2 regions of the Pseudomonas sp. NPDC087697 genome follow, and region 1 is predicted to be linked to the other one. Evidence: riboswitches for the same ligand, from Rfam matches in the RefSeq annotation. Region 1 holds a riboswitch; the other holds the start of a gene.
What was found. Region 1 has a riboswitch for manganese ahead of ACIPIN_RS00790 (sodium:calcium antiporter). Riboswitches for the same ligand answer to the same signal wherever they lie in the genome.
Positions count from the first base shown of each region.

Region 2: linked by a shared signal. The riboswitch ahead of ACIPIN_RS20700 (TMEM165/GDT1 family protein) and the one ahead of ACIPIN_RS00790 (sodium:calcium antiporter) in region 1 are both predicted to bind manganese.

Region 1 is NZ_JBIUVW010000001.1:175,377-190,068, forward strand. It holds gene ACIPIN_RS00770 (CHAD domain-containing protein) at 1-285, opposite strand, end outside; gene ACIPIN_RS00775 (LysR substrate-binding domain-containing protein) at 1,041-1,241, shown strand; partial or broken gene ACIPIN_RS00780 (hypothetical protein) at 1,450-1,578, opposite strand; gene ACIPIN_RS00785 (MliC family protein) at 1,645-2,304, shown strand; gene ACIPIN_RS00790 (sodium:calcium antiporter) at 2,339-3,331, opposite strand; yybP-ykoY riboswitch at 3,361-3,525, opposite strand; M-box (ykoK) riboswitch at 3,901-4,075, shown strand; gene ACIPIN_RS00795 (magnesium transporter) at 4,221-5,171, shown strand; tRNA gene ACIPIN_RS00800 (tRNA-Sec) at 5,194-5,289, opposite strand; gene selB (selenocysteine-specific translation elongation factor) at 5,296-7,215, opposite strand; gene selA (L-seryl-tRNA(Sec) selenium transferase) at 7,212-8,642, opposite strand; gene fdhE (formate dehydrogenase accessory protein FdhE) at 8,728-9,654, opposite strand; gene ACIPIN_RS00820 (formate dehydrogenase subunit gamma) at 9,659-10,312, opposite strand; gene fdxH (formate dehydrogenase subunit beta) at 10,309-11,259, opposite strand; gene fdnG (formate dehydrogenase-N subunit alpha) at 11,259-14,324, opposite strand; gene ACIPIN_RS00835 (carboxymuconolactone decarboxylase family protein) at 14,496-14,692, opposite strand, start outside.
Region 2 is NZ_JBIUVW010000034.1:22,265-36,956, reverse strand. It holds gene ACIPIN_RS20755 (PA4642 family protein) at 1-255, shown strand, start outside; gene mqo (malate dehydrogenase (quinone)) at 393-1,901, opposite strand; gene ACIPIN_RS20745 (YajG family lipoprotein) at 2,897-3,481, shown strand; gene ACIPIN_RS20740 (hypothetical protein) at 4,206-4,412, opposite strand; gene ACIPIN_RS20735 (1-acyl-sn-glycerol-3-phosphate acyltransferase) at 4,568-5,734, opposite strand; gene ACIPIN_RS20730 (CPXCG motif-containing cysteine-rich protein) at 5,875-6,057, shown strand; gene ACIPIN_RS20725 (putative signal transducing protein) at 6,070-6,330, shown strand; gene ACIPIN_RS20720 (SOS response-associated peptidase) at 6,367-6,987, shown strand; gene ACIPIN_RS20715 (methyl-accepting chemotaxis protein) at 7,121-7,864, opposite strand; partial or broken gene ACIPIN_RS20710 (HAMP domain-containing protein) at 7,976-8,173, opposite strand; gene ACIPIN_RS20705 (M48 family metallopeptidase) at 9,538-10,356, shown strand; gene ACIPIN_RS20700 (TMEM165/GDT1 family protein) at 10,490-11,074, opposite strand; yybP-ykoY riboswitch at 11,165-11,286, opposite strand; gene ACIPIN_RS20695 (methyltransferase) at 11,327-12,325, opposite strand; gene ACIPIN_RS20690 (2-hydroxyacid dehydrogenase) at 12,359-13,324, opposite strand; gene ACIPIN_RS20685 (LysE family translocator) at 13,575-14,204, shown strand; gene ACIPIN_RS20680 (fatty acid--CoA ligase) at 14,349-14,692, shown strand, end outside.

The DNA.
Region 1 (14,692 bases):
GGATTGCGCCTGCTTCACAAAGCCTCTCTCCTCCAGCTCTTGAATCATCACCTCCAGGTCGCGGGCCGGTGTCGTCTGCCTTCCGACCTCTGCCGCAGCATCGCCCAGAGCTACAACTTCATTCATTGACCGAAATGGCTTCAACAAACTCCTGATCCGTCTGACGGCTATCCTCAGATCGTGCAACGCTTCGCTGTCGGTACGGGATTCCAAGCGAGCGTGCGCGTGATACACAGCGACCTGAAGGGTCAATATCTCCGCCACGAACTTGTCCACAAATGACATTCAGTGAGATCCCATTGAGAGGTTGTGCGATGAGGTTAGCAGAGGCCTGGAGCCCTACCAGCACCTGCACAGGGATCAAAAAGTGCTTTCCGGTTCGATTGCATCTCTTCAAATTCAACGATCTACCCACGAAAACAACACGTCCAGGGCTCCCTGCGCTGCCTACAGGGGAGACTTGCCGACTACAACGCGTGTGCACCGTAGCCATCTGTCCCTTCGAGCGTCGACGCAGCCACCGAAAGGGTCTCTGCAATCATTGATACGCTTCTGGTGGGATTTAAGGCCAATCCGATACTCGGCCCGTTGGCCGACCAACTGAAATCTCAATATCTCGACGCGATTCAACACCAGGTTGCTTCAGCTCAAGGAGGGTGAAATGACAGAACCCCAGCGTTGTTGGAAGGCCTGCTTGGCTTTAGAGATTTGCCATTAATCTGATATCGCCCGCCTGCCTTATTTCTGTCACACAAGCCCCGTAGCGTTCCATCGCCAACACGCTAGAGGGTGATCTTATGAACGCAGAGTGCCGGAAAAGAATTCGACGTTTAACTGCGAACACAGGCTCACGGAAGAGAATGATCGGCGCACCATGGAGGAATCAAATGCCGATGATGCCAACGGCTGAGTACAGAGCTGCGCTATTGCAACGATATCCAGTAGGGCTGATAGACGATGCTGAACTCGAAGCATTGCTGAAAAGCTGGCCCCATCGTGCCATCGCGCACCGAAATCTTGCGTAGGCCAATCTGGCCGGAATTGGTATCGCGTGGATACCGGAATACCACGTGACCGAGCACGTGCGCGCGGGGCGACTGGTGCACCTGCTTCCCGAGTGGAGCCCGCTACTACCGGGGTGCCGTGTCCATTACCCCGCGAATCGTCATCCGCCGTTGGCACTCAAATTATTCATGCAAGTTGTGCGTGAATGGGAGAACCGACGGAGGGAAAAGAACTAAATCCTCAGGCAGAAATGGATCGATTGCAGCCCTTCGATACAGGCAGCAATCGGCCAGAAGCCAACATTCGATCTTCATTTATTGGCCCGATATCCGAGGCAATACCTAAGTCCATATCACCTCAACGTATCCAACGAAAAGGGCCCTCGAAGGGCCCTTTTGTACTCAAAACGAATTACTTGGTCAGCCAGGACTCGACGTCATCCGGGCCAAATTTCAATGCCTTCGGCCCTTGGTGATAGGCAACTGGTACTGGAAGCGGTACGTTGATGCCAACCATACCTACCTTGATGTTGTCAGAGAAATAACGAGCAGCTTCACCATCTCTCGTAATGACTGTTCAACGGATCGATAGGCCCCCACGACAATCCGGGCATCACGTAATGATCTGGGTGAAGCCAACATGAAAACGGTCACGGCCTTTTTCACCTGTCTGCTCGCTGCCAGCGTGTGCGCGGCGACGAGCACCTGTGCAAATGCTGCGCCCCCTTCGCCAATCTTCAAGACCAGCTTCGACTGCGCCAAGGCAAGGGCATCCGTCGAAAAGCTTGTCTGTCGCGATCCGCAACTGGCGCAGATGGATATCGAACTGACGCGTCTTTATCGCCTGGCACTCACGGATGAACATTCAGTACCGCGTCCAGACAAAGTCATGATCGACCAGCAGTTCTGGATCGAGGCCCGCAATCAGTGTGCCTCCGAGCCTGCGCCCAAGGCGTGCGCGATCCGAAGTTATGCCGAGCGCGCGTACCAGCTACGCCTAGGCTCGGCAATTGTGAGAACCAAGGATCCAGACAGACTCACCGAAGGCCCCCTGGCTTTTCGTTGTACAGGGTTTAATGCACTGATTGCCGCCACCTTCTTTAGCACGCAGCCTGGTGTGGTGTATCTGAAATGGGCGAACACCTCGATCACCCTAAGCCAAGTGCCGAGTGATTCGGGAACCCAATACACTGGCAAGGATTACCTGGGGAACTACAGCTTCTGGCAAAACGACAACGTGATCCTTTTCCAGAAGCCAGGCTCAGGGGAAATGAGTTGTACGGCCGAGCCGGTCGGCTGATTGCTCTGGCGCAAGTACGGTAAAGTCGTCTCGGCTAGGCCAGATCAAGAACTTTCAAAAGGACCGCAAAGAGGATGTATAGCAAAACCATCGATGCCAACAGCCCGCGCGAGATGATGCCCTTTCGGAAAGCCAGGAACATGATGCCCACACCTAGCAGAGTGATGACTCCCGCCAAAACCAGCGACTTGTCCAGCGCCCAAGGAGTGAAGAACAAACCGAATGCAGTGGGCACTGTGGCTTGAATCATCATGGCGCCACTGATGTTGGCCAAGGCCAGTCGGTGCTTGCCCTGGCGAACCCAGATGATGGCATTCAGTGTCTCGGGTAATTCGGTCGCAATTGGGCTGAGCAACAGGGCCAGCAGTTGTGGGTGAATACCCAGCATTGGACCCAGGGCATCGAGCTGTCCAACAAAGAAGTGAGAAGCCGCAAAGATAACCGCCAATGCGATAAGCGTTTGAGTCACCGCAGCCGACGTCGACGGAGTCGCTTGGCCTGGCGATAGTTTCAGGGGCTCAAGCTCATGCTCTTCTTCATCCTGCTCAGCACGCATTTCCTTCCAGAAATACGCAGCATAGGCAGCCAGGAAAAGAACACCCAGCCAAGGTTTGTAGGCGAACACGACAAGACCGAGCGCGATCTTCGCCACAAAGATCGTGAGGAACCATCCTTGATCACGGCTGAGTCGTTTGAAGTCCTTGCGGATCGCCTCGGTATTCGCCAAGCGCTGACGACACACCAAGAGTGTCACACCCACCACCGCATAGGCGATTGTAGCCAGGACCAAAGGGCCGCCAAGTGCAGCACCGACACCGAGGGACTTCTGCTCTGGCGTGTCGCCAAACACAACGGCAATGAACGTGATTACACTTTCGGGTAACGCCGTACCGAAGGCCGCCAGAATGGAGCCCGTGGCCTGCTGCCCGACCGCAAGTTTGCGACCGACCCACTCGACGCCATTGACGAAGTATTCACAAGCCAGATAGATGACAACCGCGGAGCCCAACAGCAACGCAAACGTCATGGGCATTGAATGCATGAGAAAACCTGAGGGGTCGGACACAAGAGCCAATGGTTCAGACACCCGCGTCCGACCCACAGACAGGTATCTTCACCAATGGTCTTGCCAAGTCATACGACCGGTCACACGCCATGGCTTGCGAGCCAAGTATGTTGACGTGACCCCTTCCGGAAACGAAGGCGGCTACTCCCCAAGGGAGCGGCGATCCTAAAGATGAAGCACACATGCGTCAACGGCTTAGTTGCGAGCCTTCAAACTCAGGACCTTATTATTTTGTTGCAGGCTTATATATAGCTAGAGCAGGCGGTACTTTAAGCGCTCGACACAAATATTTGTAACATGTTATATCTAAAAAGCGCTTCAGCATAATTTTCTGAATGAACGCTGAACACTATCCATCGAGCGGGTTACAGCAAAAGCAATCCCTCTTACTCTTGTTCCTGAAGTAATCCGTTGGGGGTTGTCCAACAGTCTTGAGTGGTAATTCTTATATAGGAGGTAATCAAAAAACAGTGTGTTCACACCGGCGATGCCTGAATCCAGATCGGCCCCGCCCTGGTTTATTTAATGTTGCAGTATCTCGTTCGGCGAGGCTCCTATACAAACACAGGTCACTGATCTGACGACGTCGAGAGACGCCCAAGGTTAAGACAGGCTCTATCGGATTAAGGTTTAGCCCAAGTGACTTCCGGCCGGATTGGCCCGGATACGTTGTACAGTGCCGAAACTTAGACGTGGAGATCGCTTTCTGCACTCTCTTCTCTGGTTTACGCCCCTATGTGAGAACTGTTTGTGGTCAAAACAGCTACGGGGACTACCTCAAATGTCAATTACAAGCGCTACCCCTCCTACCCTCAAAGACATCCGCCTGAAAGACACGGTGGTGTCTTATATGAGCCCTCTCCTCATCACCGTGACCGGCAGCATGACGGTCAGTCAGGCCAGGGAGCATCTGCTCAAGCAACTGCCGGACGATGATATCCCGGCTCACATCTTTGTCACCGACCCGCGCAGCGCTTTGCATGGCCAGCTGTCGGTCAAGAAACTGCTCACCGAGAAAAGCACGGACCTTTGCGTCCGCGAACTGATGATGCCTATCCGCTTTTCGGTTTCGCCGAATCAACTGCGGCGCGACATCGTGCCGGAGCTGATCGAGAAAGGCGTGGACATCGTTCCTGTCGTCAGCGAAGGCCGGCTGCTGGGTGTGTTGTATGAGAAAGAAATCGCGGCGCTGATTCAAGACGAAGGCACCGACGACGCCCAACGCCAAGGCGCCAGCCTGCCGCTGGAAACGCCCTATCTCAGCACCAGCCCGTGGAGTTTGTGGAAAAAGCGCTTGCCGTGGCTGTTGCTGCTGTTCCTCGCTGAAGCCTACACCAGCACCATTTTGCAAGTATTCGAAGAGCAGCTCGAAGCCGCTATCGCCCTGGCCTTCTTCATTCCGTTGCTGATCGGCACCGGCGGCAACAGCGGTACGCAGATCACCTCCACCCTGGTGCGAGCCATGGCCTTGGGCGAAGTCAGCCTGAGAAATGTCGGCACGGTGCTGCGCAAGGAAGTGACCACCTCCTTCATGATCGCGCTGGCCATCGGTATCGTGGCCTGGATTCGGGCATGGATGCTGGGAGTGGGATCGGAAATCGCCATGGTGGTCTGCCTGACACTGGTCGCCATCACCATCTGGAGCGCAGTCGTTTCGTCCATCATCCCGATGCTGTTAAGAAAGATGCGCATTGATCCGGCAGTGGTCTCGGCCCCCTTCATCGCCACCTTTATCGACGGTACCGGCCTGGTCATCTATTTCAACATTGCCAAACTGGTGATGACTGACCTGCCGGTTTAAGCCGAAACCACCCTCTGTTAAATGGCGGAAGGCAGCGGGAGTCGAACCTGCCCGGGAACGGCTGCCGCCCCCAACCGGGTTTGAAGCCCGGCCGCGCCACCGGGCGCGATTGCCTTCCTTGAAGTCAGTCCTCGGGGTGCTGTGCCAGAGCGTTGTCCGCACGAATGCGGCGCTGGTCGCCAAGCCGTCGGGTCAAGCCGATCCGGTCGAAGAACTCGAGAATCTGGATGCTGCGTTTGCGACCGATCCCTACCTTGTCGCGAAACACCGCCGCCTGAATCACCGGGTTGTCGGTCACCAGTTGCATCAGCATAGTCGCCAACTGGCGCACCGTAGCGTCCACGTAAAACAGGTCACGAACGACCTGGTGAACACGCCCTAATCTGGCCATCTTGCGCAGCAGCAAGCGCACGGCAGCTTCGTCATATCCAACGGTGCTGGCCAGGTTGCGGACCCAGGGTGGATCGAAGCCTGCCTGTTCGAACAGTGGCTGCAAGCGTTGCCACAGGACCTCGTCTTCTTCGCTCAGTCGCACCTGGTGTTCGGGTAAATGCAGCCACGGTCCACTGGTGGCAATGGCGCCGCTGGACAGCAGTTCGTCGAGCAGGCTGATGAATGTCGGTCGGTCCAGCGGTGTGGCTGCGAACCTGCGCAAGCGATCTCGGTCTGGCCCCAGCTCGTCCGGTTCAAGCTGATGAAAGCGAGCCAGGTGCTCCAGCAATGAAGCTTTCAGCGCCTCCCAACGTACAGTGTTGAACAATAACGGACCTTGGCGCGTAGCAATGACACGGACATCTGCCGGTAATTGCCAGGTGCTGCGCAGTCGATTGAACTGACGCTCCAGACGCAATGGGTCGAGCCCGCTGTCACTATTGGCAAGCAGTACTGGCAGTATTTGCTCCAGACTTTCGCTTGCGGCCAGGGTTTGCAACTGCATCAGTCTGGTCGGACTGCGGCGCTGGCGGGCCGGTGCAAACGGGTCGAGCACCCGCCCGCCGCCGAGGGTGCGCCGCGCGCTCTGGTCGCGCAAAACCAGATGGTCGCCATGCACCGCCTGCAACGGCGTGTTCAGCAACAGTTGCGCGAACATCCGCTCACCCGGTTCCAGGCGTGTGCCCTCCAGTAATGCGACCCGGGCGGTGACGTCCTGAGTGCCCAGATGCACGTGCACCGGGCTGAAATGTTCGAAGGCGCGTGGTTCGCTGGCCAGCAACTGCATCTCGATGTCCAGGCGCTGCGTAGGCGCGAACAGCCACTCGGCCAATAACCAGTCACCACGGTGGATTTGTTCCAGGGCCAGGCGCTCGGCACTCAGGTTCAACGCCACCCGCTGCCCGGCCCAGGCCTCGACAACGACGTGGTTCTGCGCATGCAAACTCCGCACTCGCACAGGCTTGCCTGTCCGGCCCAACAGGAGTGTATCGCCCACCTTGACCTGCCCGGCCAACGCTGTGCCGGTGACCACAATACCGGCTCCGGCTACGCTGAAGGCGCGGTCGATTGCCAAACGGAATCCTCCGCAGGCGCTGCGCTGTCGGACCTCACGCTGGGCGGCCAGCAATGCCTGGCGCAACGCCTCAATGCCCTCCCCGGTCAGGCTCGACACAGTGAACTGCGGCGCGCCGTTATAGGACCCTGGCGCCAGCAACGCGGCGACCTGGGCTTGTACCGACTGCACTCGGGCGGGCTCGACCCGGTCACATTTGCTGATCACGACCAGCAAATGGGGGATGCCCAGTAGCTCGACGATTGCCAAATGCTCGCGGGTCTGGGGCATGACCCCGTCATCGGCAGCCACCACCAGCAACACCAGATCAATGCCTTGAGCGCCAGCGAGCATATTGTGAATGAAACGCTCGTGACCGGGCACGTCGATAAAACCGGTCAGGGCCGCACCGGGTTCCAACGGTGCATAAAGAAACCCCAGGTCGATGGTGATGCCGCGCTCGCGTTCTTCCCGGCGCCGGTCACCGGCCTGCCCCGTCAGGGCTTCGAGCAACGCTGTTTTTCCGTGGTCGATGTGTCCGGCGGTGCCGACGATCACCTTGCCTCCCCCACCCCTTGCAGCAGGTCCAGTTGAGCGAGCCAGGCCGCCTCGTCGTCCAGTTGGCGCAGGTCCAGCCACAGGGCATCGTCGTCGATACGACCGATCACCGGAATGGGCAAGGCTCGCAAAGCTGCCTCCAGAGCATGCAGCTGCCGTCCGCGCAAGCGTTTAGACACGTGTGGACGCAGGCTCAGAGCGGCGCTTGGCAAGCGTGCAATCGGTTGGCTGCCGCTGCCAATCATGCCCAGTGCCGGCAGCGCGGCTACCCCCCAGCCATCGCCCAGTACGCGCGCCAACAACGGACGCAGGCGCTCGGCCTGAGCAAGGATCTCGGCTTGCGGGCGGGTGAGCAGGCGTAGACTGGGCAGACGCTCGGCCAATCGGTCGGGGTCGCGATACAGCCCCAGCACGGCTTCGAGGGCGGCCAGGGTCAGTTTGTCCACTCGCAAGGCGCGCTTGAGCGGGTTCTTTTTGATCCGGGCGATCAGGTCCTTGCGACCGACAATCAATCCCGCCTGAGGACCACCGAGTAACTTGTCACCGCTGAAGGTGACGATATCGGCCCCGTCGGCCAGCGCCTGACGCACTGTAGGTTCGGCGGGCAGGCCCCAGCGGGTCAGGTCCAGCAGACTGCCGCTGCCCAAATCTTCAAGCAATGGCAGTCCGTGTCGGTGAGCCAGTTGCGCCAGTTCGGCGGTCGGTACCTGGGCCGTAAAGCCCTGAATGCTGTAATTGCTGGTGTGTACGCGCATCAACAAGCCACTGCGCGGGCCGATGGCGGCTTCGTAGTCTCGGGCATGGGTGCGGTTGGTGGTGCCGACTTCGTGCAGCTTGACGCCGGCCCGAGCCATGATGTCGGGAATGCGGAATGCACCGCCGATTTCGATCAATTCGCCACGGGAGATGATGCCCTCTTTGCGCGCTCCCAGACTGTTGAGCGCGAGCAACACGGCAGCAGCATTGTTGTTGACTACCGTTACCGCCTCGGCACCAGTCAGCTCGCGTATCAGGCCTTCGATCAGATCATCGCGATCACCGCGCTTGCCACTTTCCAGATCGAATTCCAGATTGAGCGGATAGCGGGCAGCCTGTTGCACTGCTTCGATCGCTTCCTCGGGCAACAGCGCCCGACCGAGGTTGGTATGCAGCACCGTGCCGGTGAGGTTGAACACCCGTCGGACCCGACTGCGGTGTTGGATTGCCAGGCGCTCGCCTGCCCTCCCCGCCAATACATGAGCCGTGAGTTCAATGGCGTCAAGCTGGCCTAGTTGAACCGGTTCGCGCAGGTCATCGAGCAACTGTCGCAGGGTGGTGAGCAAGGCATCGCGGCCATAACGTTCGGCCAGCGGCTGGCAAGCGGGGCTGCGTAGCAGGCTATCGATTGAGGGCAAGCGCGTGGGGACGGTGGCGAGTCTTGCGGGCATCAAGGGCTCCCTGAAACGGTTGACCGTCGCGGGAGCGGAATTAAACAGTTTCCTGCTCCGGGAAACCTGAGTGTAGCCGCTGCGATCAATCTCCCCCAGGCGTCAGCATCAGGTTCGGCGCCAGGCGTTGGTAGCCTTCCAGATCCAGGCGCATGTCCAGCGTCAAGCTCGCCAGATCCGCCGAGAGAGCTTCAGCTTCAGCGTCATTTTCCAGGTAGAGCAGTTTCAGATAGCTGTTGCAGCCGGGGCAGATTTCAGCCCGCAACGGCGCCTGATTGGCGGTATGGCGATCATCCTCGAAACTGACGTAATTGAGCCCCTTGCTCTGCTCGCAGTAGACGCATTTGACCCGCACCACATGCCATTCGCAGGCACACAGCGAACACACCAGATAACGCAGCCCGTTGTACTTGCCCCGCTGGTGAATCACCCCGGCCATGGCCGGCGAACCGCAGGCCGGGCATTGGCCAAGGCTGGCGCAAGGCTTCAGTTCGCAAGCCGGCATGCTGAGCAACCAGTGGCTCCATGCCGCCTGCAAGGCCGCGCCGAGAAACGGCACCAGTGCCGCCGGCAGTCCCGCGTACTGGCCGCTGAGCAAGGCAATCGCCCAGACTTTGCGCTGCCCGACGCTGGCGTTGTGCAAGGTTGCCACGGCATTTTTCACTGCAGATCGCGGCGGTGCCTGGTAACGCCGCAGCAAGACTTCCAGGTACGGTAGCCAGCCGTCTTCGCGCACCAGACTGTCGGCGGCCAGCGGTGGCAAACCATGTTCCTGGCACAACAACAGGCGTTCGGGGGCTGGGGCTGGAGTCAGTGGCGGCTCGTCCAACAGGCTCTGCTGGACGTGGCACAGACCGGCGACCAGACGCAGGTAGTCGGCCAGTGGATGCCCGCTGGCCAACTGTTCCAGTCGTGCGGCACGCAAGCTGAACAGGTTGTGCGGCGGCAGGCGCAGGAACGGCGGTGTGCTCGCCGATGCTTCGATCTGGCCGGGCTCGAGTATCGTGCTCAAGGCATCATCCTTTTTTGCTTATCGGGCGGTCGGGTGTCTCGTCGCGCGTCACCTCGCGGTACCAGAGAGCATGGTGTTTCTTCGCCCAAGCGCGGCTGACCCAGCCATGCAGCATCGCGCTGACCGAGCCCTTGATCCAGATGCCCGCATAGATGTGCACGATGATACTCAGCACCAGCACGAACGCCGCCAGGGCATGCAACAGCATCGCCAGGCGAATCGAAGTGATACCGAAGTATTGGCTGAAATAAGCCCGCCAGATCACCACCCCGCTCAGCAGCAGTACCAGCATGCAGGCCAGCAGGGTCCAGAACAGCAGCTTCTGCCCGGGGTTGTATTTGCCGATTGGCGGTACGCCCTCCTCCTCGTTGCGCATCACCCGATCGATCCGCTTGAGCCACAGGCGGTCGTTGGCGATAAAAAAATTGGCCCGCCAGAAGCTGATGACCAGCCCCATGAAAAACACGAACATCAGCACGCCCATGAAAGGGTGCAGGATGCGCGTCCAGGGCCCGCCGCCGAATAGCTGGCTGAGCCAGAACAGCGACGGGTGGAACAGTGCCAGACCCGACAGGGCCGCCATGAAGAATAGAATCGCCACCAGCCAGTGGTTGGTGCGCTCGTTGGCGTTATAGCGCTGAATCGTTTTGTCTTTCATGGTCGTTTTCCCTCCTGCGATCCAGGCGTGTTCGGGTCATAGACATGCACGGCCGGGTCGACTTCGTGCACGCTGGAGTCCTTGCCGGGAGGGTGTTCGTCTTCCTCGACGCGCTGCGGGCCGATGCGCACGTAGTGGAAGAATCCCGCCAGCACCGCTGCCCCCATGGCCAACAACGCCAGGGGTTTGCTCACGCCTTTCCACAGTCCTACCAATGGACTGATCACCGGCTGATTCGGCAAACCGGCGTACAACGATGGCTGGTCGGCGTGGTGCAGCACGTACATCACGTGGGTGCCGCCGACTCCGGCGGGATCGTACAGACCGGCGTTCTCGAAGCCCCGTGACTTGAGGTCAACGATACGTTCGGCGGCATGCTCTTTCATGTCCTCCTTGCTGCCAAACACGATGGCTCCGGTCGGGCAGGTCTTGACGCAAGCCGGCTCCAGCCCTACCGCCACCCGGTCCGAGCACAGCGTGCACTTGTAGGCCTTGTGGTCCTTCTGCGAAATGCGCGGAATGTTGAAGGGGCAGCCGGTGATGCAATAACCGCAGCCGATGCAATGGTCCTGGTCGAAGTCGACAATGCCGTTGGCGTGTTTGATGATCGCACCGGGACTTGGGCACGCTGCGAGGCAGCCAGGTTCGGCGCAGTGCATGCAGCCATCCTTGCGGATCAGCCATTCCAGGTTGCCGGCGTCGGTTTCGTGCTCGGTGAAACGCATCAGGGTCCAGGTCTCGGCGCTGAGGTCCTGAGGGTTGTCGTAGGTGCCGTGGTTGTGACCCACCTCGTCGCGCAATTCATTCCATTCCGAACAGGCCACCTGGCACGCCTTGCAACCGATGCACTTGGTAGTATCGATCAGCTTGGCGACTTCCTCCTGTTGACGTACCGAGGGTGGCAAGGTGGTGGTGGCCGAACGGGCAATGATGTCTTGGTTGGCCATCAGATTTTCTCCACGTTGACCAGGAATGACTTGGATTCCGGGGTCTGTGTATTGCCGTCACCGAGAAACGGCACCAAGGTGTTTGTCAGGTAGCCATGCCGGGTTGCCCCGGTGAAGCCCCAGTGCAACGGGATGCCAATCTGGTGCACGGTCTGGTTGTTGACCTGCAGCGGACGGATCCGCTTGGTCACCACCGCCACCGCCTCGATATGCCCACGCTTGGAGCTGACCCGCACCCGATCGCCGGCAGCAATGCCCTTCTCCTTGGCCAGGGCTTCACCAATCTCGACGAACTGCTCGGGCTGGGTGACGGCATTGATGGGGCAATGCTTGGTCCAGAAGTGGAAGTGCTCGGTCAGCCGGTAGCTGGTGGCGGCATAGGGGAAGTCCTTGGCCGTCCCGAGGCTCTCCCAGACCGAATCGAAGATGCGCCCGGCCGGGTTGCTGGTCGCCTTTTTGTTGGTGGGATGCAGCGGGTTGATGCCGATAGGCGTTTCGAACGGTTCGTAATGCTCCGGGAATGGTCCTTCGTTCATCTTGTCGAGGGCGAAGAAACGCGCCACCCCTTCGGGGTTCATGATGAAAGGGTTCATGCCTGCTTCCGGCGGCACGTCGGCCTTGTAGTCGGGCACATCGGTGCCGCCCCAGGTCTTGCCGTTCCACCACACCAGGCGCTTTTTCGGATCCCAGGGTTGCCCCTTCGGGTCGGACGAGGCGCGGTTGTAGAGAATGCGCCGGTTCATCGGCCAGGCCCAGGCCCATCCCAGGTTCTGCTTCATCCCGAAAGGGTCGCTATTGTCGCGGCGAGCCATCTGGTTGCCCTGCTCGGTCCAGCTGCCGCAGAAGATCCAGCAGCCGGACGCCGTGCTGCCGTCATCCTTGAGCTGGGCGAAACCGGACAACTGTTGTCCGGCCTTGAGCGTCGTACCCGTGGCATCGGTAACGTCGGCAATCGCGTAGCCGTTGAACTCCTTGGCAAGCTCTTCCGGCGTAGGATCGTCGGGCACCTTGTAGGGCCAGCTGAGCTTGAGAATCGGTTCGGCGAAGGCACCGCCGTCAGCCTGGTAGCGCTGACGCAAACGGATGAACAGATCGCTCATGATCTTTATGTCGGTGCGCGATTGCCCCGGGCCGTTGGCGCCCTTCCAGTGCCATTGCAGCCAGCGGCCGCTATTGACCAGTGAACCGTCCTCTTCGGCGAAACAGGTGGTGGGCAGGCGGATGACTTCGGTCTGGATGCTGGCCGTTTCGACATCATTGTAAGGCCCGACATTACGCCAGAACTCCGAGGTCTCGGTGGCTAGCGGGTCCATCACCACCAGCCATTTGAGTTTGGCCAACGCGGCCATCACACGGTTCTTGTCAGGCAAGGCGGCGATGGGATTGAAGCCCTGGCAGACGTAGCCGTTGACCTGCCCCTTGGACATCATGTCGAACACTTTCAATATGTCGTAGCCGGGGATGTCGAGCTTGGGCAGCCAGTCGTAGCCCCAGTGGTTGTCGGCGGTGGCGTTGGCGCCGTACCAGGCCTTCATCAGGCTGACGTGGAACTTGCCGTAGTTCTGCCAGTAGGACAATTGCCCGGGCCGTAACGGTTTGAGCGCTCGCTTGGCGATGTAGGTGTCGTAGTCCTGCTCGGCATCGCCCGGCAGGGTCAGGTAGCCGGGCAGCAGGTTCGACAGCAGCCCAAGGTCGGTCAGGCCCTGGATGTTGGAGTGCCCGCGCAGGGCATTGACGCCCCCGCCCGGCATGCCGACGTTGCCCAGCAGCAGTTGCACCATGGCCGCACTGCGAATCATCTGTGAGCCGGTCGAGTGCTGGGTCCAGCCCAGGGCATAGAGGATCGTCATGGTCTTGCCCGGTTGCGAGCAGGTGGCGATCTCTTCCCAGATCGTCTTCATGGCGTCTTGCGGCATGCCGCAGATCTGGCTGGTCAGCTCCAGGGTGTAGCGGCTGTAGTGCTGCTTCATCAACTGGTAGACGCAACGCGGGTGTAGCAGGGACGGATCGACTTTGGCGAAACCGTCCTCGCCGATTTCATAGCCCCAGCTGGACTTGTCGGTGTAGGTGCGCTTGGCCGCATCGTAGCCGGTAAACAGCCCGTCCTCGAAGCCGAAGCCCTCCTTGACGATGAACGACACGTCCGTATAGGCATGCACATATTCGTGCTGGATTTTGTTTTCAGTGAGCAAATAGTTGATCAGACCGCCCATGAAGGCGATGTCGGTGCCGGTGCGAATCGGTGCGTAATAGTCGGCCACCGAAGCGGTACGGGTGAAGCGCGGGTCGATCACGATCAGTCGCGCGTGATTGTGCGCTTTGGCTTCGGTCACCCATTTAAAGCCACAGGGGTGGGCTTCGGCGGCATTACCGCCCATGACCAGGACCAGATTCGCGTTGGCGATATCGGTCCAGTGGTTGGTCATCGCACCACGGCCATACGTTGGGGCAAGACTTGCCACCGTCGGGCCATGTCAGACACGTGCCTGGTTATCGAACCCCAGCATGCCCAGACTGCGAACGACCTTGTGGGTCATGTACCCGGCCTCGTTGGAGGACGCCGAGGCGGCGAGAAAGCCCACCGAAAGCCAGCGGTTGACCGTCTGGCCCTGGGCGTTCTTCTCGATGAAGTTGGCGTCGCGATCGACCTTCATCAGGTCGGCGATGCGATCCAGCGCTTCATCCCAGGACACCCGCGTCCACTCCTTGCTGCCCGGCTTGCGCACCTGCGGATATTGCAGTCGGCTGGGGCTATGGACGAAGTCCAGCAGGCCTGCGCCTTTGGGGCAGAGCGTGCCGCGATTGACCGGGTGGTCGGCGTCACCTTCGATGTGGATGATGCTCTGGGTGACGTTCTTGGCCGCATCGCCCTGGCTATACATGATCAAGCCGCAACCCACCGAACAGTAGGGGCAGGTATTGCGGGTTTCATGGGTATGGGCCAGCTTGAAGTGGCGGACTTGTTCGGCGAAGGCTGGCGCTGGTGCCATGCCCAGCGCGGCCAGGCTGGAGCCTCCAAGGCCGATAGCGGCGACCTTGAAGAACTGACGACGGTTGAGGTCCATCGTGCACTCCTGATCAGGTGGAGTTACCCGGTATTTAGCCGGGAAATCTTGGACGATCACGGTGGCTGCAATACGGCCGCCGACACTTGAAACTTTAGTCAAGATTGCACGGGATGTAACGAAACCCGATCGTCGGCGGTGTACTCAGAGTCCCAGGACACCTGTGCGCTGTCAGCGATAATCCGGGACTTCGGAGTCCGGAACGGCATTGCCGCCTTTCCCGAGCACATCGTCCACCCAGCTCATAGCCGCAATGACCGTTGGGAAACCGATGGTGCTGGTCAGTGCGATCAGTGTGTGATGGATCTCCTCTGTCGTGGCGCCCGCCGCCAGAGCTCGTCGGGTATGACTGTGCACTGCGCCCTCCG
Region 2 (14,692 bases), on a different contig from region 1:
GAGATCGGCGATGCGCAGATCAAATTGTTCCTCGATTTTGAACCGATCGACGCGACTTCGCCGTCCCTGCACAAGCTGATCAAGGCTTACCGCGGCCTGCGTATCGACGATTTCGAGCGTTTCCTGGTGTTCTTTGTCGAGGCAGGCCTGGACCTGGACGGCAAGGACGAACACGGTCAGACCTTCATTGATGTGATCAAGGATCAACGCAACGCCGCCGAGTACATCGAGCTGATCAACAAGGCTCGCGGCTGACCTGTACCTGTAGGAGCACGGCTTGCCGGCGATGGCGTCCTTGAGATCGCCATCGCCGGCAAGCCGTGCTCCTACAAGTGGCCATAAAAAAACGCCCCGCTCTCAACGAGAACGGGGCGTTTTTTTATGCGCGAGCATCAAGCGAAGCTTGGGGTCTCGCTGCTTTCTTCAACCAGTTCCAGAGCGACGTTGTTCTGCGTATTGATCTTGCGATACAGCGCAGCGTCGGTTTCCAGGACTTTTTCCCGAGCCGGGAAGATTTCCGCCAGCTTGGCTGCCCATTCACCCTTGGCTTTGTTCGGGAAGCATTTTTCGATCAGCTCAAGCATGATCGACACCGTGACCGAAGCGCCAGGCGATGCACCGAGCAGTGCCGCAAGGGAACCGTCCTTGGCGGCAACCAGTTCGGTACCGAACTGCAGAATGCCGCCTTTTTTCGGGTCTTTCTTGATGATCTGCACGCGCTGGCCAGCGACTTCCAGACGCCAGTCTTCGGCCTTGGCTTCAGGGTAGAAGCGGCGCAGCGATTCCAGACGTTGTTCCATCGACTGCATCACTTCGCTGACCAGGTACTTGGTCAGGTCCATGTTGTTTTTGGCCACGGCCAGCATCGGGCCGATGTTGCCGGCGCGAACCGACATCGGCAGGTCCATGAACGAACCGTGTTTGAGGAACTTGGTGGTGAAACCAGCGTAAGGTCCGAACAGCAGGGACTTCTGGCCATCGACGACACGGGTGTCCAGGTGCGGCACTGACATCGGTGGCGAACCCACCGCTGCCTGGCTGTAAACCTTGGCCTGGTGGTGTTTGACCACTTCCGGGTTGTCGCAACGCAGCCATTGGCCGCTGATCGGGAAACCGCCGAAACCTTTGCTTTCTTCGATGCCCGAAGCCTGCAACAACGGCAATGCCGCACCGCCAGCACCGAGGAAGACAAACTTGGCATCGACATCACGGCTGTTGCCGCTGTTGACGTCCTTGATGCTGACGGTCCAGCCATCGCCGTTACGCTTGAGACCGGTCACGCGCTTGCAGTACTTGACCTGGGCATCGGGTGCGCTGGTCAGGTGCTTGAGCAGTTGATTGGTCAGGGCGCCGAAGTTGACGTCGGTGCCGTTCATTACGCGGGTCGCGGCGATGACTTCGTCGGCCGGACGACCAGGCATCATCAATGGCATCCAGTCAGCCATTTTTGCCTTGTCTTCGGTGTATTCCATGTCGGCAAAGGCGTGGTGCTTGCTCAGCACCTTGAAACGTTCCTTGAGGAACGAAACGCCAGCGTCACCTTGCACGAAGCTCAGGTGCGGAACCGGGCTGATGAAGTATTTCGACGAGCCGAAGGTGCCTTTTCGGGTCAGGTAGGACCAGAACTGCTTCGACACCTCGAACTGGGTGTTGATGTGCACGGCTTTCTTGATGTCGACGCTGCCGTCAGCGGCCTGTGGCGTGTAGTTCAGCTCACACAGCCCGGCGTGACCGGTACCGGCGTTGTTCCACGGGTTGGAACTCTCCGCGGCACCGGAATCCATCAGCTCGACGACTTCCAGCTTGATCGCGGGGTCGAGCTCTTTGAGCAATACAGCCAGGGTGGCACTCATGATGCCGGCCCCAACCAGTACTACGTCGACTGCTTCGTTATGCGCCATTTAACGCGTCTCCAAAATCTGCAGCACCAAATTGTCGGCATAGCTGCCAGGAGTTACGGGGCATGCTCTGTAGAGCCCCGGGTACCCATGGCCAGGATCGCCATGTCCGAATCTTCGCAATTTTTCGCAACTTCGACAGACGCTACCTACCGGGCTCAGGGTTCCTATGAACTCACTTCAGCGCGCGGGAGGCAATTCGACTTATGGCCGATACGTCCGTTTGTGCAACCAAATCCGTAGTGGACAGGCTTCAGGCTCCAGTTCTTGAGGAGTACTCGGTCCTGTGTCGTTGGGCTGTTGTAGACGCTAATGGTGCATGTTCAGACGCAAAACTATTCATTTGCTCGCCACACTCTTGTGAAGTTGTGAAAACCCGTTTTTTTCACGCTCTTTTGAAGACGTGAACCTCAAAAAAGGGCTGTCCCAGCCTGGCACCGTGCCCGGATGGATTGCCGCCCTGGGATACAGGGCAGGCAAAACGGGCAAACAGCTCAGTGACCGAGCGTAATGACAGCTCTGCAGATTCGCGAAAAGTGGTGATTTGCAGGATAAACAGCAAGCTCGCCAGCTTCACTCGATCTGTGTGGGCGGCTCTCTGTGGGCGGTGCGGGGGAGCTAATACTCGCGTATCAGCGATGCTGCGAGGCCCGATCAGGAGACGTCCTTATAATCGGGGGGAGATTGTAGCGAAGAAACGCAGGGAAATGGTCGTGTTTAATGACTTTTATTAGCCGTTCGGTCAGATGGACTAAACCGTCTGCACTGTGCGTCAGGAGTGTGTGGGCTCAGACGGGCACCGGCCGGTAGCGGCTGGTGCAACCAGTTGAGACGAATTTCTTCGATTTCCACACAGAAGTTAGCAGTACGGCATGACACTGAGGTTACCGAGCGCCCGCAAGCGCAGACTTTGCACAAGTCTTCAGGGTTGCTGGTTTGAAGCGCGTGCCGGCCGCTATACTGCCGATCAGTTCGTATTTGTATCTGGAGAGTAGCGCATGTTGCAACGCCTGTTGTTCGGTTTGATCACTGTGACCAGTTTGACCCTGGTTGGCTGCGCCAACAGCCCGCAGCAACTAGCCCCGGAGCCTAAGCTCACGACTCAGCTGGCGCCGGTCGGGCATGGTCAGCCGGTGGTGGTGAGGGTGGTCGATGGCCGTCCGTCGCCAACGTTGGGCACCCGTGGTGGCCTTTACCCTGAAACGAGCGCAATCACGGTGCAAGGTGCGCAGATTCTGCCGAAGTTGCAGGCTCAGGCCGAGGCGGCTGTGCGTCTGTTGGGGTTCACCCCGACGCCCAACGCTTACAACGCGCCGCAGTTGACGGTGACGCTGGCAGAGCTGAGTTATCAGTCGCCCAAAGAAGGCATGTATGTGACTGAGGCGACTATTGGCGCGGCTTTCCGCTCTGATGTGCAGAATGCCAACCATCGTTACAGTGGCCGTTATGCTGCGTCGCTGAATCAGCGTTTTGGTATGGCGCCGAATCAGGAAACCAACACCAAGCTGGTGAGCGATGTGTTGAGTGATGCGTTGACCCGGTTGTTCAAGGATCCGACGGTTGGTCAGATGCTCGGCGAATAACGGTTCGCTGTATTCAAGAAGCCCGGTGTCAGTGATGGCACCGGGTTTTTTGTGTCTGTCGGACTTTTGTGTGGGCTTTCTGTGGGAGCGGGCTTGCTCGCGAAGGCGGCCTGACAGCCGACCAATCTCATGCGGATATACATAGATCTACTGTGGGAGCCGAGCTTGCTCGCGATGGCGGCCTGACAGCCGACCAATCTCTTGCAGGTGTACATATCCGTTTCTGCGGTAACGGCCGCTTAGGGTTTCGCCCTTACGGCGACTCCCTTTGGCAAACGCCCCAAAGGAAGCAAAGGTCTTCGCCCCGAGCGTACGGCCCCTCGCCGGGGCTCGGGGTTCCCTCGCTTCGGTGTCCATCAGGGGGCATCGCCTACGGTCTGCTTCGCGACGACCTCCTCTCGATGTATTCGGCTTCGCCGAATGGCGCTGCGCGCCAACCCCCTGATGAACACCTGCGCTCGGCCTTCCGAAGGGGCGGGTGGATCAAGATCAACAGCGGCAGGCGAGCTAACGCTCGGCCTGTTGAGTGGTGGGGGAGCGCCACTTCATTGTGGGGGGTGATATCTGTAGGAGCTGCCGCAGGCTGCGATCTTTTGATCCTGGCTTTTTGACGGTGTACATATCCGTTGCTGCGGTAACCGCGACTGATAAACACCTCCACTCAGCCTGCCGAAAGGGCGGGTGGGTCAAGATCGAAATCCAAAGCAAAAGCTTGTCGCTGCTTCTAGGCTGCCTCTACATAAAAATCCAGCATGCTCACGCCGGTCAGCAGGTCGGTTTCCGGCAGGTCGGCGTGTTGGTGGCCGCCCAGGGCGCAGTAGACGAGCCAGTGGCGGTCCTGGACGTTGAAGGCGAGGCTGCCGACGAGGTTTTGTTGTTCGTCGCTGGGGGTGATCAGGTAGAGACGATCCTGGTTTTCTGCGTGAAGCATGACAGGCTCCGTGTCGGTTTCGAGGGGCGACAGACTGGCTTGTTAAGGTGACGTTCAGGTGACAGCGGAAATTAATCAGTCAATGGCTCGCCACAGGTTCAGCGCGCAATCAAAAACGGCGCCCGAAGGCGCCGTTCTCATATCCACTCCAAACCTTACAGCGGCAAACCCGCTTTGACCCGGTACTGGTTACGCACTGGTGTTGCGTATTGCAATACCAGAAATGGCCGGTGTTCCTCGGGGCAAGCATCGAGGCGGCTTTGCCATTCTTGCTGGGCCTTGACCAGTTCCTCGGCCGAGAACAACTGGGCAGCGCTTGGCACTTGCAGTTGCGGGTCGGCGTTGCTCCATTGGGCGTACGCCAGATAGTGCACCGGGAACAACCGGTATCCGCCGAGGATCTGCCGGTCCATCTCGATTGCCAATTGCTTGGTGTCTTCGAACAGCTCGCTGATCGGTGCGGCGAAGTTCACGTGGACCCGGCCTTTGTAGCCGGTGATGCCTTTGGCGATGCTCGCATCATCCTCGCCGGGCACCTTGGAGTAGCTGCCGGTGGTGGCGCGGATGTACAACTCGCGGGCCTTGGCCTGATCGCACGGGTCGTACTCGTAGCTGATCGACACCGGCGTCAGGTTCAGCGACTGGATCACCTCGCCAAACGGCTCGTCCTTGCGGCTCATGTGGAACATCTTGAGGATCGCCGACTCGGTACGGTCGTCACCGTCCTTGGCGCGGCCTTCGGCCTGGGCGATCCAGATCGACTGGCAATCAGTGCGAATCGAATGATTGATGTAGGCTGACAGCAGCTGATATGCCGCCATCTTCTCTCGACGACCGCTGATGGAGCGGTGCACGATAAAGCTCTTGTTCAGGCGCATCAGATCGCTGACGAAAGGCTTTTGCAGCAGGTTGTCACCAATCGCGATGCGTGGCGTCGGCAGACCGGCGTGGTAGATCGCGTAGTTGACGAAGGCCGGGTCCATCACGATGTCGCGGTGGTTGGCCAGGAACAGATAAGCACTGCCGGACTTGAATTGTTCGACGCCGGTATAGGTCACGCCGTCGGTGGCACGCTCGATGGTGTGGTCGACATAAAACTCGACCTTGTCCTGCAGGGTCGCAACCGAACTGATACCGGCAAACTCACGGCGCAGCCGATAAGCTATAAGTGGTTTGAGCATCCAGCCGAAGGCACCGGCAAAGCGCGGGAAGCGGAAGTGGGTGAGGATATCTAGAAACGCCTTGTCGCCGAGCAACCGTGCCAGCACTGCTGGGACTTCGCTGTCGTCGTAAGGTCGGATGGCATCGAATTCGCCCATCATGCTCTCTTGTTAGAAACGGCTAGGGTAAGTAATGGATTAGATCGATTACACGCAGGGCACGGTCTGAAAAGTAAGCTCAAACAAAAATAGCCCTGCAAATAGACCGGCGATTATACGCACAAGTCACTTGGGAGACCGCGATGCTGGAAACCGAGCGTTACGAATGTCCTTATTGTGGTGAAGAGTCTGAGGCCGTTCTGGATTTGTCTGGAGGGGATCAGACGTATATCGAGGACTGCCCCGTGTGTTGTCGGCCTATCAAATTTATTCTGCAGACCGACGGTCAGGAATGGATGCTCGAAGTTCACAGCGAAAACGAGTGAAGGGTGGCTTCTATGCAGCGCATCTACGAACCGGAAAATCTGATGGAAGGCGAGTTGTTGCAAGGCATGCTGGCCAGTGAAGGGGTCGAGGCGCATCTGGTCGGGCGTGATCTGCTGGGTGGCGCGGGTGAATTGCCGGTGTTTGGGCTGCTGGGGTTGGCGGTGGATAACGATCAGGCGCAATACGCACGTGAGTTGATCGCCGCATACAATGCCGCGTTGCCGATGCCCGGTGACGAGCCGGATAGCTTTCCCGACGTCCTGGTCTGTTAGGCTGGCGTCCGTTTTCGCTCAGAGTCGTGTTGCCCCATGTGTGGACGTTTTGCCCTGTTTCGTTGGAACCCCGCATTCGCGGCCTTGCCCGGCTTCCCGGCTGATCAGCAGGCGCAGTGGAATATTTCGCCCAATGATTCGGTGCTGATCCTGCGCGCCGAAGCGGGCCAGCGCACACTTGCCCGCGCGCGTTGGGGGCTGACGCCGCCGTGGCTGACCGACCTGTCGAAGACCCCGGCCCATGCTCGGGCAGAGACTATCGCCGAGCAGCCGATGTTTCGTGAGGCTTTCCGTCTGCGCCGTTGCCTGTTACCGGCCAACGGTTTCTACGAATGGCGCGGCGGCACCCGCAAGCGCCCGTACTGGCTGACGCCGGGTGAGGGCTCGTCGCTGTTTTTTGCGGCAATCTGGGAAGCGTATCCGGTGCAGGAACAGGTGTGGCTGAGCACCGCGGTAGTGACTCAGGCCGCCTCGAATCAGCGTCGTCCGTTGATTCTCGATGCTGCTGGTCAGGAAGCCTGGCTCAACCCCGAAACCCCGCTGCATACCTTGCAGGCGTTGCTCGCCAGCGAACCTGCCGCATTGCGCGAGCGGGTGTTGGCGAACCTGGTAAATGATCCGAAGCTCAATGCGCCGGAATGTCTGACGCCGGGTTGAGTCGCCTCGAAAAGCATCGCGGGCAAGCCTTGCTCCTACAGGATTATGGTCGTACATACGTTGCGTGTACGACCATAATCCTGTAGGAGCAAGGCTTGCCCGCGATAAGGTCCGCAGGACCTTCCGGCGATTTCTAGACCTTGAACTGATTGATCAACCGCCGCTGCTGCTCGGCCAGTTTGGTCAGGTCCGCACTGGCCGCGCTCGACTCATCCGCGCCGCCTGCGACTTCATTGGCCACCTGACCGATGTTGATCACGTTACGGTTGATGTCATCGGCGACCGCGCTTTGCTCTTCGGCGGCGCTGGCGATCTGGGTGTTCATGTCGTTGATCACCGACACCGCCTGAGTGATGGTCTCCAGTGCCTGCGCGGCTTTGGCCGCGTGTTGCACGCTTTCGTCGGTCTTGTTCTGGCTGTCCTCCATCACACGCACCACGTCGCGTGTGCCTTGCTGCAACTGCTGAATCATCGACTGGATTTCTTCAGTCGCCTGCTGGGTTTTCTGTGCCAGGTTGCGCACTTCATCGGCCACCACCGCAAAGCCCCGGCCTTGTTCACCAGCCCGAGCGGCCTCGATGGCGGCGTTCAACGCCAACAGGTTGGTCTGCTCGGCAATCCCGCGAATGGCGATCAGGATCGCGTTAATGTTCTCGCTGTCCTTGGCCAGGGTTTGCACCACACCGACCGCTTTGCCGATTTCCACCGCGAGGACGCCAATCGAGGTCGAGGTGTCGCGCACGATCTGCATGCCTTGGGCGGCTGCCTGATCGGCGTGGCTGGCGGCTTGTGCAGCCTGGGTCGCGTTGCGCGCTACGTCCTGGGCGGTGGCGGTCATCTCCTGCACCGCGGTGGCAACCTGATCGATTTCGGCCATTTGCTTGTGCACGCCGAGGTTGGTGCGAATCGCAATGTCGGCGGTATGTTCGGACGAATCGCTGACGCTCTGCACCGAGGTCACCACTTGGGTGATCATCGCCTGCAACTTGGCGAGGAAGGTATTGAAGCCCTTGGCGATCGAGCCGAGTTCGTCGGCACGGTCGCTGGTCAGGCGGCGCGTCAGGTCACCTTCGCCCTGGGCGATGTCATCGAGCATCGCGACCATCTGTTTCAGCGGGCGGGCGATGCCGTGGCCCACCAGCCAGATCACCAGCAAGCCCAGGCCGGCAATCACCAGGCCGACCATGGCCATGCCAAAGGTGTCAGCCTTGCGTTGGGTGTTCAGGTCGCCCTGGAGTTGGTGCAAATCGGCCATGACCGCGTTCAGCGGCAGTTGCAGCAGCAAGGTCCAGCGCGCATCGGTCTGGCCGATGCCGAACGGCAGGTACAGCTCGATCTTGCCATTGGCCTTGTCGACGTTATAGGTCACTTCGCCGCGATTGAGTTTGCCCAGGTTGGCAACCTGAGTGGCGTCGAGGATGTCGCTGACCTTTTCACCGAACTTGCTCGGGTCCTTGGTATAAGCCACCAGACGCTGGTTGCCGCCGATCAGCGCCATTTCACCGGCACCGTTATAAAGCTTCTGGTTCGCAGCCAGGAGCATTTCCTGAATGAAGTTCACCGACAAGTCAGCGCCGACGATGCCCTGAAAGGTGCCGTTGAGCATGATCGGTTCAATAAAGGAGGCGAGCATGACGATCTTGTCGCCGACCTTGTAAGGCGCCGGATCGATCACGCAGGATTTTTTGCTTTCCTGGGAGCACAGGTAGTACTCACTGGCACGCACACCGGTGGACAGCACGGTGCGGTCGTTGACGTCTGCCAGCTTGTCGACGCCCAGGCTGCCGTCGTCGTTGCGGAACCACCACGGCAGAAAGCGCCCGGTGGTGGCGTCGATGCCGACGGTTTTACTGCCGATGTAGGCCGCGTCGTTGTGATCCAGCGCATTCGGTTCCCAGCCGATGTAGGTCCCGAGAATCTTCGGATTCTTCGCGACGTTTTCCTTGATCAGGTTGATCAGCTGCTCACGGCTGAGGGCAAGCGATGGTTTGCCATCGGCATCCTGAGCGCCAATCAAGGCGTTGACCCGCACCAGTCCGCCGGCGATCAGCAGGGGCGCTTCGAGTTCGCGCTGGATCTGGCTGACCTGGGTTTGCGCCAGTCCACGCAGACGTTGCTCGATGACTTGTTCAAATTGCGCCTGGGTCCGCTCCTGGACCATTTCCTGGGTTCGCGCGCCGGAAAACAGCGCGTACAGCACCAGTGCGGCAACCACACTGAGCACGATGGCGCCGGCAAGCGCGGCGACGGAAAACTGGATCGACTTGAATTTCATAAAGGCTCCGGACGCAAGATGACGTCTGCCGAGCTGTATCGGCGCACGTGGGGCGGTCCATGAGTGGGTTTTTTGCCAATGACTGTTTTTGATCTGTGCAGGTCGCATAGAGACAGGTGTCAGGCCTGTGTGTTTTCGGGTCAGCGGGGTTTTATGAATTTATTGCGACAGTGAAATGGAATGTATCGGTAAATGCTGTGCTGCACGTCTGTTGTATCTGGCGCCGATACATTGCACCGCCTAGGATACGCGGCATGTTTTCAGGGAGCTTGTTCATGAATAAAACATTGGTTTTGTGTGCGCTGGGCGCAAGTCTGCTGCTCAGTGGTTGCCAGTCGGTCAACACCACCAACGGCGGCGCGGTGGGTGTGGAACGCAAGCAGTACATGTTCAGCATGCTGTCGACCGATGAGGTCAACCAGATGTATGCCCAGTCCTACCAAAAGACTGTCGGTGAGGCGAGCAACCAGGGTGTGCTGGACAAAAGCAGTAACGAGGCCAAACGGGTTCAGGCAATTGCCAATCGGCTGATTGCTCAGGCACCGGTTTTTCGGCCGGATTCGGCGCAATGGCAGTGGGAAGTCAACTTGATCAAGAGTGACGAACTCAACGCCAACTGTGGTCCTGGCGGCAAGATCATTTTCTACACCGGGCTGATCGACAGCCTGAAGCTCACCGATGATGAAATCGCTGCGGTCATGGGCCATGAAATCGCCCACGCCTTGCGCGAGCATGGTCGTGAAGCGATGTCCAAGGCCTATGGCATCGAAATGGCCAAGCAGGGCGCGGGTGCCTTGCTCGGGTTGGGGCAGGACACGCTGGCACTGGCTGACACCGTGGCCAACTACGGCATGACCTTGCCCAACAGCCGCGCCAATGAAAACGAAGCCGACCTGATTGGCCTGGAGCTGGCCGCCCGCGCCGGTTACGACCCGAACGCGGCGATCACCCTTTGGGACAAAATGAGCAAGGCTTCCGAAGGTTCGCCACCTGAGTTCATGAGCACTCACCCGGCCTCCAGCAGCCGGGTTGCGTCGCTACAGGCAGCGATTCCGAAAGTCATGCCGCTTTACCAGCAGGCCAAAAAATCCTGATGGTTTTATATCGTCAGTAATGGCCTCATCGCGAGCAAGCTCGCTCCCACATTTGATCTTTGGTGTACACGGGACCAGTGTGGGAGCGAGCTTGCTCGCGATGAACGATAACGCGGTCTACCGACCTACCACGTCAGATCCACCCACTACTCTGCATCGCCTTGTACACCGCAACGATGGCAAGGATGAAGAACGCCGACGCTGCCAGGCGACGGATCAGGGTCAGGGGGAGTTTGTCTGCCGCGAAGTTACCGGCCAGTACCACGGGCACGTTGGCAATCAGCATGCCGAGCGTGGTGCCGATGATCACCAACCACAGCTCAGGGTACTGAGCGGCAAGCATCACGGTGGCGATCTGGGTCTTGTCACCGATTTCCGCGAGGAAGAACGCAATCAGCGTGGTCAGGAACGGCCCGAATTTGCGTGCGGTGCTGGCTTCGTCGTCATCCATCTTGTCCGGCACCAGGGTCCACAGCGCCGTCGCGGTAAAGCTCGCGGCGAGGATCCAGTGCAGTGTCGCATCCGAGAAGAAACTCCCGAACCAGGCACCGACAGCACCCGCAGCGGCGTGGTTGGCCAGGGTTGCAGCGACGATACCGGCGATGATCGGCCAGGGTTTGCGAAAGCGCGCGGCGAGAATGAGGGCGAGCAATTGCGTCTTGTCGCCGATTTCGGCCAAGGCAACGACTGCGGTAGGAACGAGCAGAGAATCCAGCATCAGGGTTTTCCTAAGGGGGCGGGTCGACACGGCTATGACACGTACAGCCTTCCCGCCCCGGGTAAGGTGTTCGTGTCATAGGTCTTGTCAAACCCTGCAATCCGTCTGTGCGGACGCTTGGGTCGCATACGCCATGGTCTGAGGACCAAGTATGTTGACGTATGCCGGACGAGCATGGCGCTCGTGGGAGACTACTCCCCTAGGACGGAGCGGATTCTGCCTAGGCAGAATCCATTCGGCAAGTGCTAATTTCTAGCCGCGTTTGGCCCGGTAGATTCGAAAACCCTGACCTTCGGCCTTGATTGCACACACACCGAGATGTTCCTCGATCAGTGGCTGATACTTCAGGAAACTGTTGGCCACCAGGCGAAGTTCGCCACCGTTTTTCAGATGTTTTGCTGCTTTTCGCAGCAAATTCTCCGTGGCGTGATAATCGGTATGGACCCCGACATGGAACGGCGGGTTGCTCAGAATCGCGCTCAATCCCATTGGCGCGGCGTCGATGCCATCGCCGGTCAGCACTTCGGCTTCCAGACCGTTGGCGGCCAACGTCAGGCGACTGCTGGCGGCGGCGAACGCATCAACGTCGAGCAGGGTGACGGTGTTGTGCGGATAACGCCGTTTCACCGCTGCGCCCAAAACGCCGGCACCACAACCGAAGTCCAGCAAGTGACCGCTTGGCAGCTTGTCCAGGTGTTCGAGCAGCAGGGCACTGCCGCGATCCAGCCGACCGTGACTGAACACGCCCGGCAAGCTGATGACTTTCAGTGGACCTTCAGCCAACGGCAGCTCGTATTCCTGCGCCAGGCTTTCCAGTGATTTGGCTTCGGGTGCATTGGCCACGGTCACCTGCCAGAGCTGGCAGTGCCGTGCGTTGTCGAGCTTGCGCGGTTTGCCGAAGGGGTTCAGCTGTTTGGCCGCGCCTTCGATGCCGCTGCGTTTTTCACCCACCAGGTACAGCTCACGACCGGCCAGGCGCGAGGCGAGGGCGTTGAGGATGTAGTCGGTCAAATCCCTGGATTTGGGCAGGAACACCACGGCTGTTTCAAATTCACGGCTCGGAGCATTCACGCCAAAGTGGCTGCGCTCGGCAAAGCGTGCATCCAGCGCCGCTTGGTCGCCTGCATGCCAGCACCAGCCGTGAGCGTTGGGCAATTTGCCCAGCAAGTCATCAGCGGGCAAGCCGGCCAGCAGCAACTCACCTTGAAACAACTCAGCCTGACGAAGCAGTACTTCACTGCGAGGATCCATACTCTGCTCCTTGAAAAAAAGTGCGGCAGTTTATCAACTGACGACCCGCAGCGCTGTACCGCTGAAGAAGCCTTGGGTGTTTTCGGTCAACTGACCGACGATCCGTTGCCGCGCCTCGCGGCTGCCCCAGGCGTTGTGCGGGGTGACGATCAAGCGTGGAATGTCGCCGACCAACAGTGGATTGCCGGCGGTGGGTGGCTCGACACTCAAGACGTCGGTCGCCGCACCGCCCAGATGACCACTGCGCAAGGCATCGGCCAAGGCTTGTTCATCGATCAAGCCACCGCGAGCGGTGTTGACCACAAATGCGCCGGGTTTGAGCAGCGCCAGTTCGCGGGCGCCGATGAAGTTGCGGGTATGTTCGTTGAGCGGGCAATGCAGGGTCAGCGCGTCGATTTGCGGCAGCAGTTCATCCAGCGGCAAGCGGTCGGCGCGGGCCGGGCGCCCAGGCAGTTGGCCGAGCAACACGCGCATGCCAAAGGCTTCGGCCAGCCGCGCAACGGCGCCACCCAATTCACCATGACCGAGCAGGCCAAGGGTTTTGCCTTCGAGCTCAACGATCGGGAAATCCAGCAGGCAGAACTGTTTGGCCTGCTGCCAGCGACCTTCACCAACGGCTTTCTGATAGTCGCTCAGACGGGTGGCGAGGTTGAGCAGCAACATGATCGTGTGCTGTGCCACCGACGGCGTGCCGTAACCCTGGCAGTTGCTCACGGTAATCCCCTGGGTGCGGGCGGCGGCCAGGTCGACATTGTTGGTGCCCGTGGCGGCGATCAGGATCAGCTTCAGTTCGGGGCAGGCGGCAAGGGTTTCGGCGTTCAGCAGGACTTTGTTGCTGATTGCCACGCTGGCGCCTTGCAGCCGTTCGACGATGTTGTCAGGCGTGGTCAGTGAGCGCAGCTGCAAGTCATCGAAGCACTGCTGCAATCCACTGAGGTCGAGGTCGCCGAGGTCCAGAGAACTGTGGTCGAGGAATACGGCGCGGCGATTGTTCGTCATTAACTGTACCTTTTGCGCGTGAGTCTGAAGGCGTAATCTGCCGAGCCTACCAGATGAACTGTGGCGAGGGAGCTTGCTCCCGCTCGAGTGCGCAGCAGTCGCAAAGCCGTCAACTCGGTACACCTGACGAAACGCGGTTGCAGGGTTCAGGGCTGCTTCGCAACCCAGCGGGAGCAAGCTCCCTCGCCACGGGTATGATGTTTGACCCAGAAATCTTCAATTGATCGACCTGACCTAAAGGAGCCCCCCCATGTACTGGACAGAGTTTTTGACCGTCGCCCTGATTCACCTGCTTGCCGTGGCAAGCCCAGGCCCGGACTTTGCCGTGGTGGTGCGTGAGGCCGTGACCCACGGTCGTCGCGCCGGGACCTGGACGGCGCTGGGCGTCGGCTCTGCGATCTTCCTGCACGTGGGCTACTCGTTGCTCGGTATCGGCCTGATCGTCTCGCAGTCGATCATGCTGTTCAACGCGCTGAAATGGTTGGCGGCCGCCTACCTGCTGTACATCGGCTTCAAGGCCCTGCGCGCGCAACCGGCGAAACCTGCGACCGAAGACCTGCACAAGGAAGCCGGCGAGCGCACCGCCCGCGGCGCGTTTACCTCGGGTTTCGTGACCAATGGCCTGAACCCGAAAGCCACACTGTTCTTCCTGTCGCTGTTCACCGTGGTGATCAACCCGCACACGCCACTGGCGATTCAGGCCGGTTACGGCGTTTACCTGGCGGCAGCCACCGCTATCTGGTTCTGCCTGGTGGCGATGCTGTTCAGCCAACAGCGCGTACGGGCCGGTTTTGCCCGCATGGGGCATTGGTTCGACCGCACGATGGGCGTGGTGCTGATCGCTATCGGTGTGAAACTGGCGTTTACCGAGATGCATTGATTGCAGTGTCGGGATAAGTGCTGGCGCAAAGCTAGCATTTGTACGGCTCTGCAAATCATCCCTTTGGCTGATTTAGCTGGCGCTCAGGCTGACTAAAGTGCATATCTTTCAGCCCAGACCGTGCAGTCAGATAAAGGGATGCTTATGTTGCAGACTCGCGTTATTCCGCCAGCCAAAGGCGCTTATCAATACCCCCTGTTGATCAAGCGGTTGCTGATGTCCGGCAGCCGCTACGAGAAAACCCGCGAGATCGTCTACCGCGACCAGTTACGCTACAGCTATCCGACCCTCATCGAGCGTGTGGCGCGATTGGCCAACGTGCTCACGGCCGCCGGGGTCAAGGCCGGTGATACCGTGGCGGTGATGGATTGGGACAGCCATCGCTACCTGGAGTGCATGTTTGCCATCCCGATGATCGGTGCGGTGATCCACACCATCAACGTGCGCCTGTCGCCCGAGCAAATCCTCTACACCATGAACCACGCCGA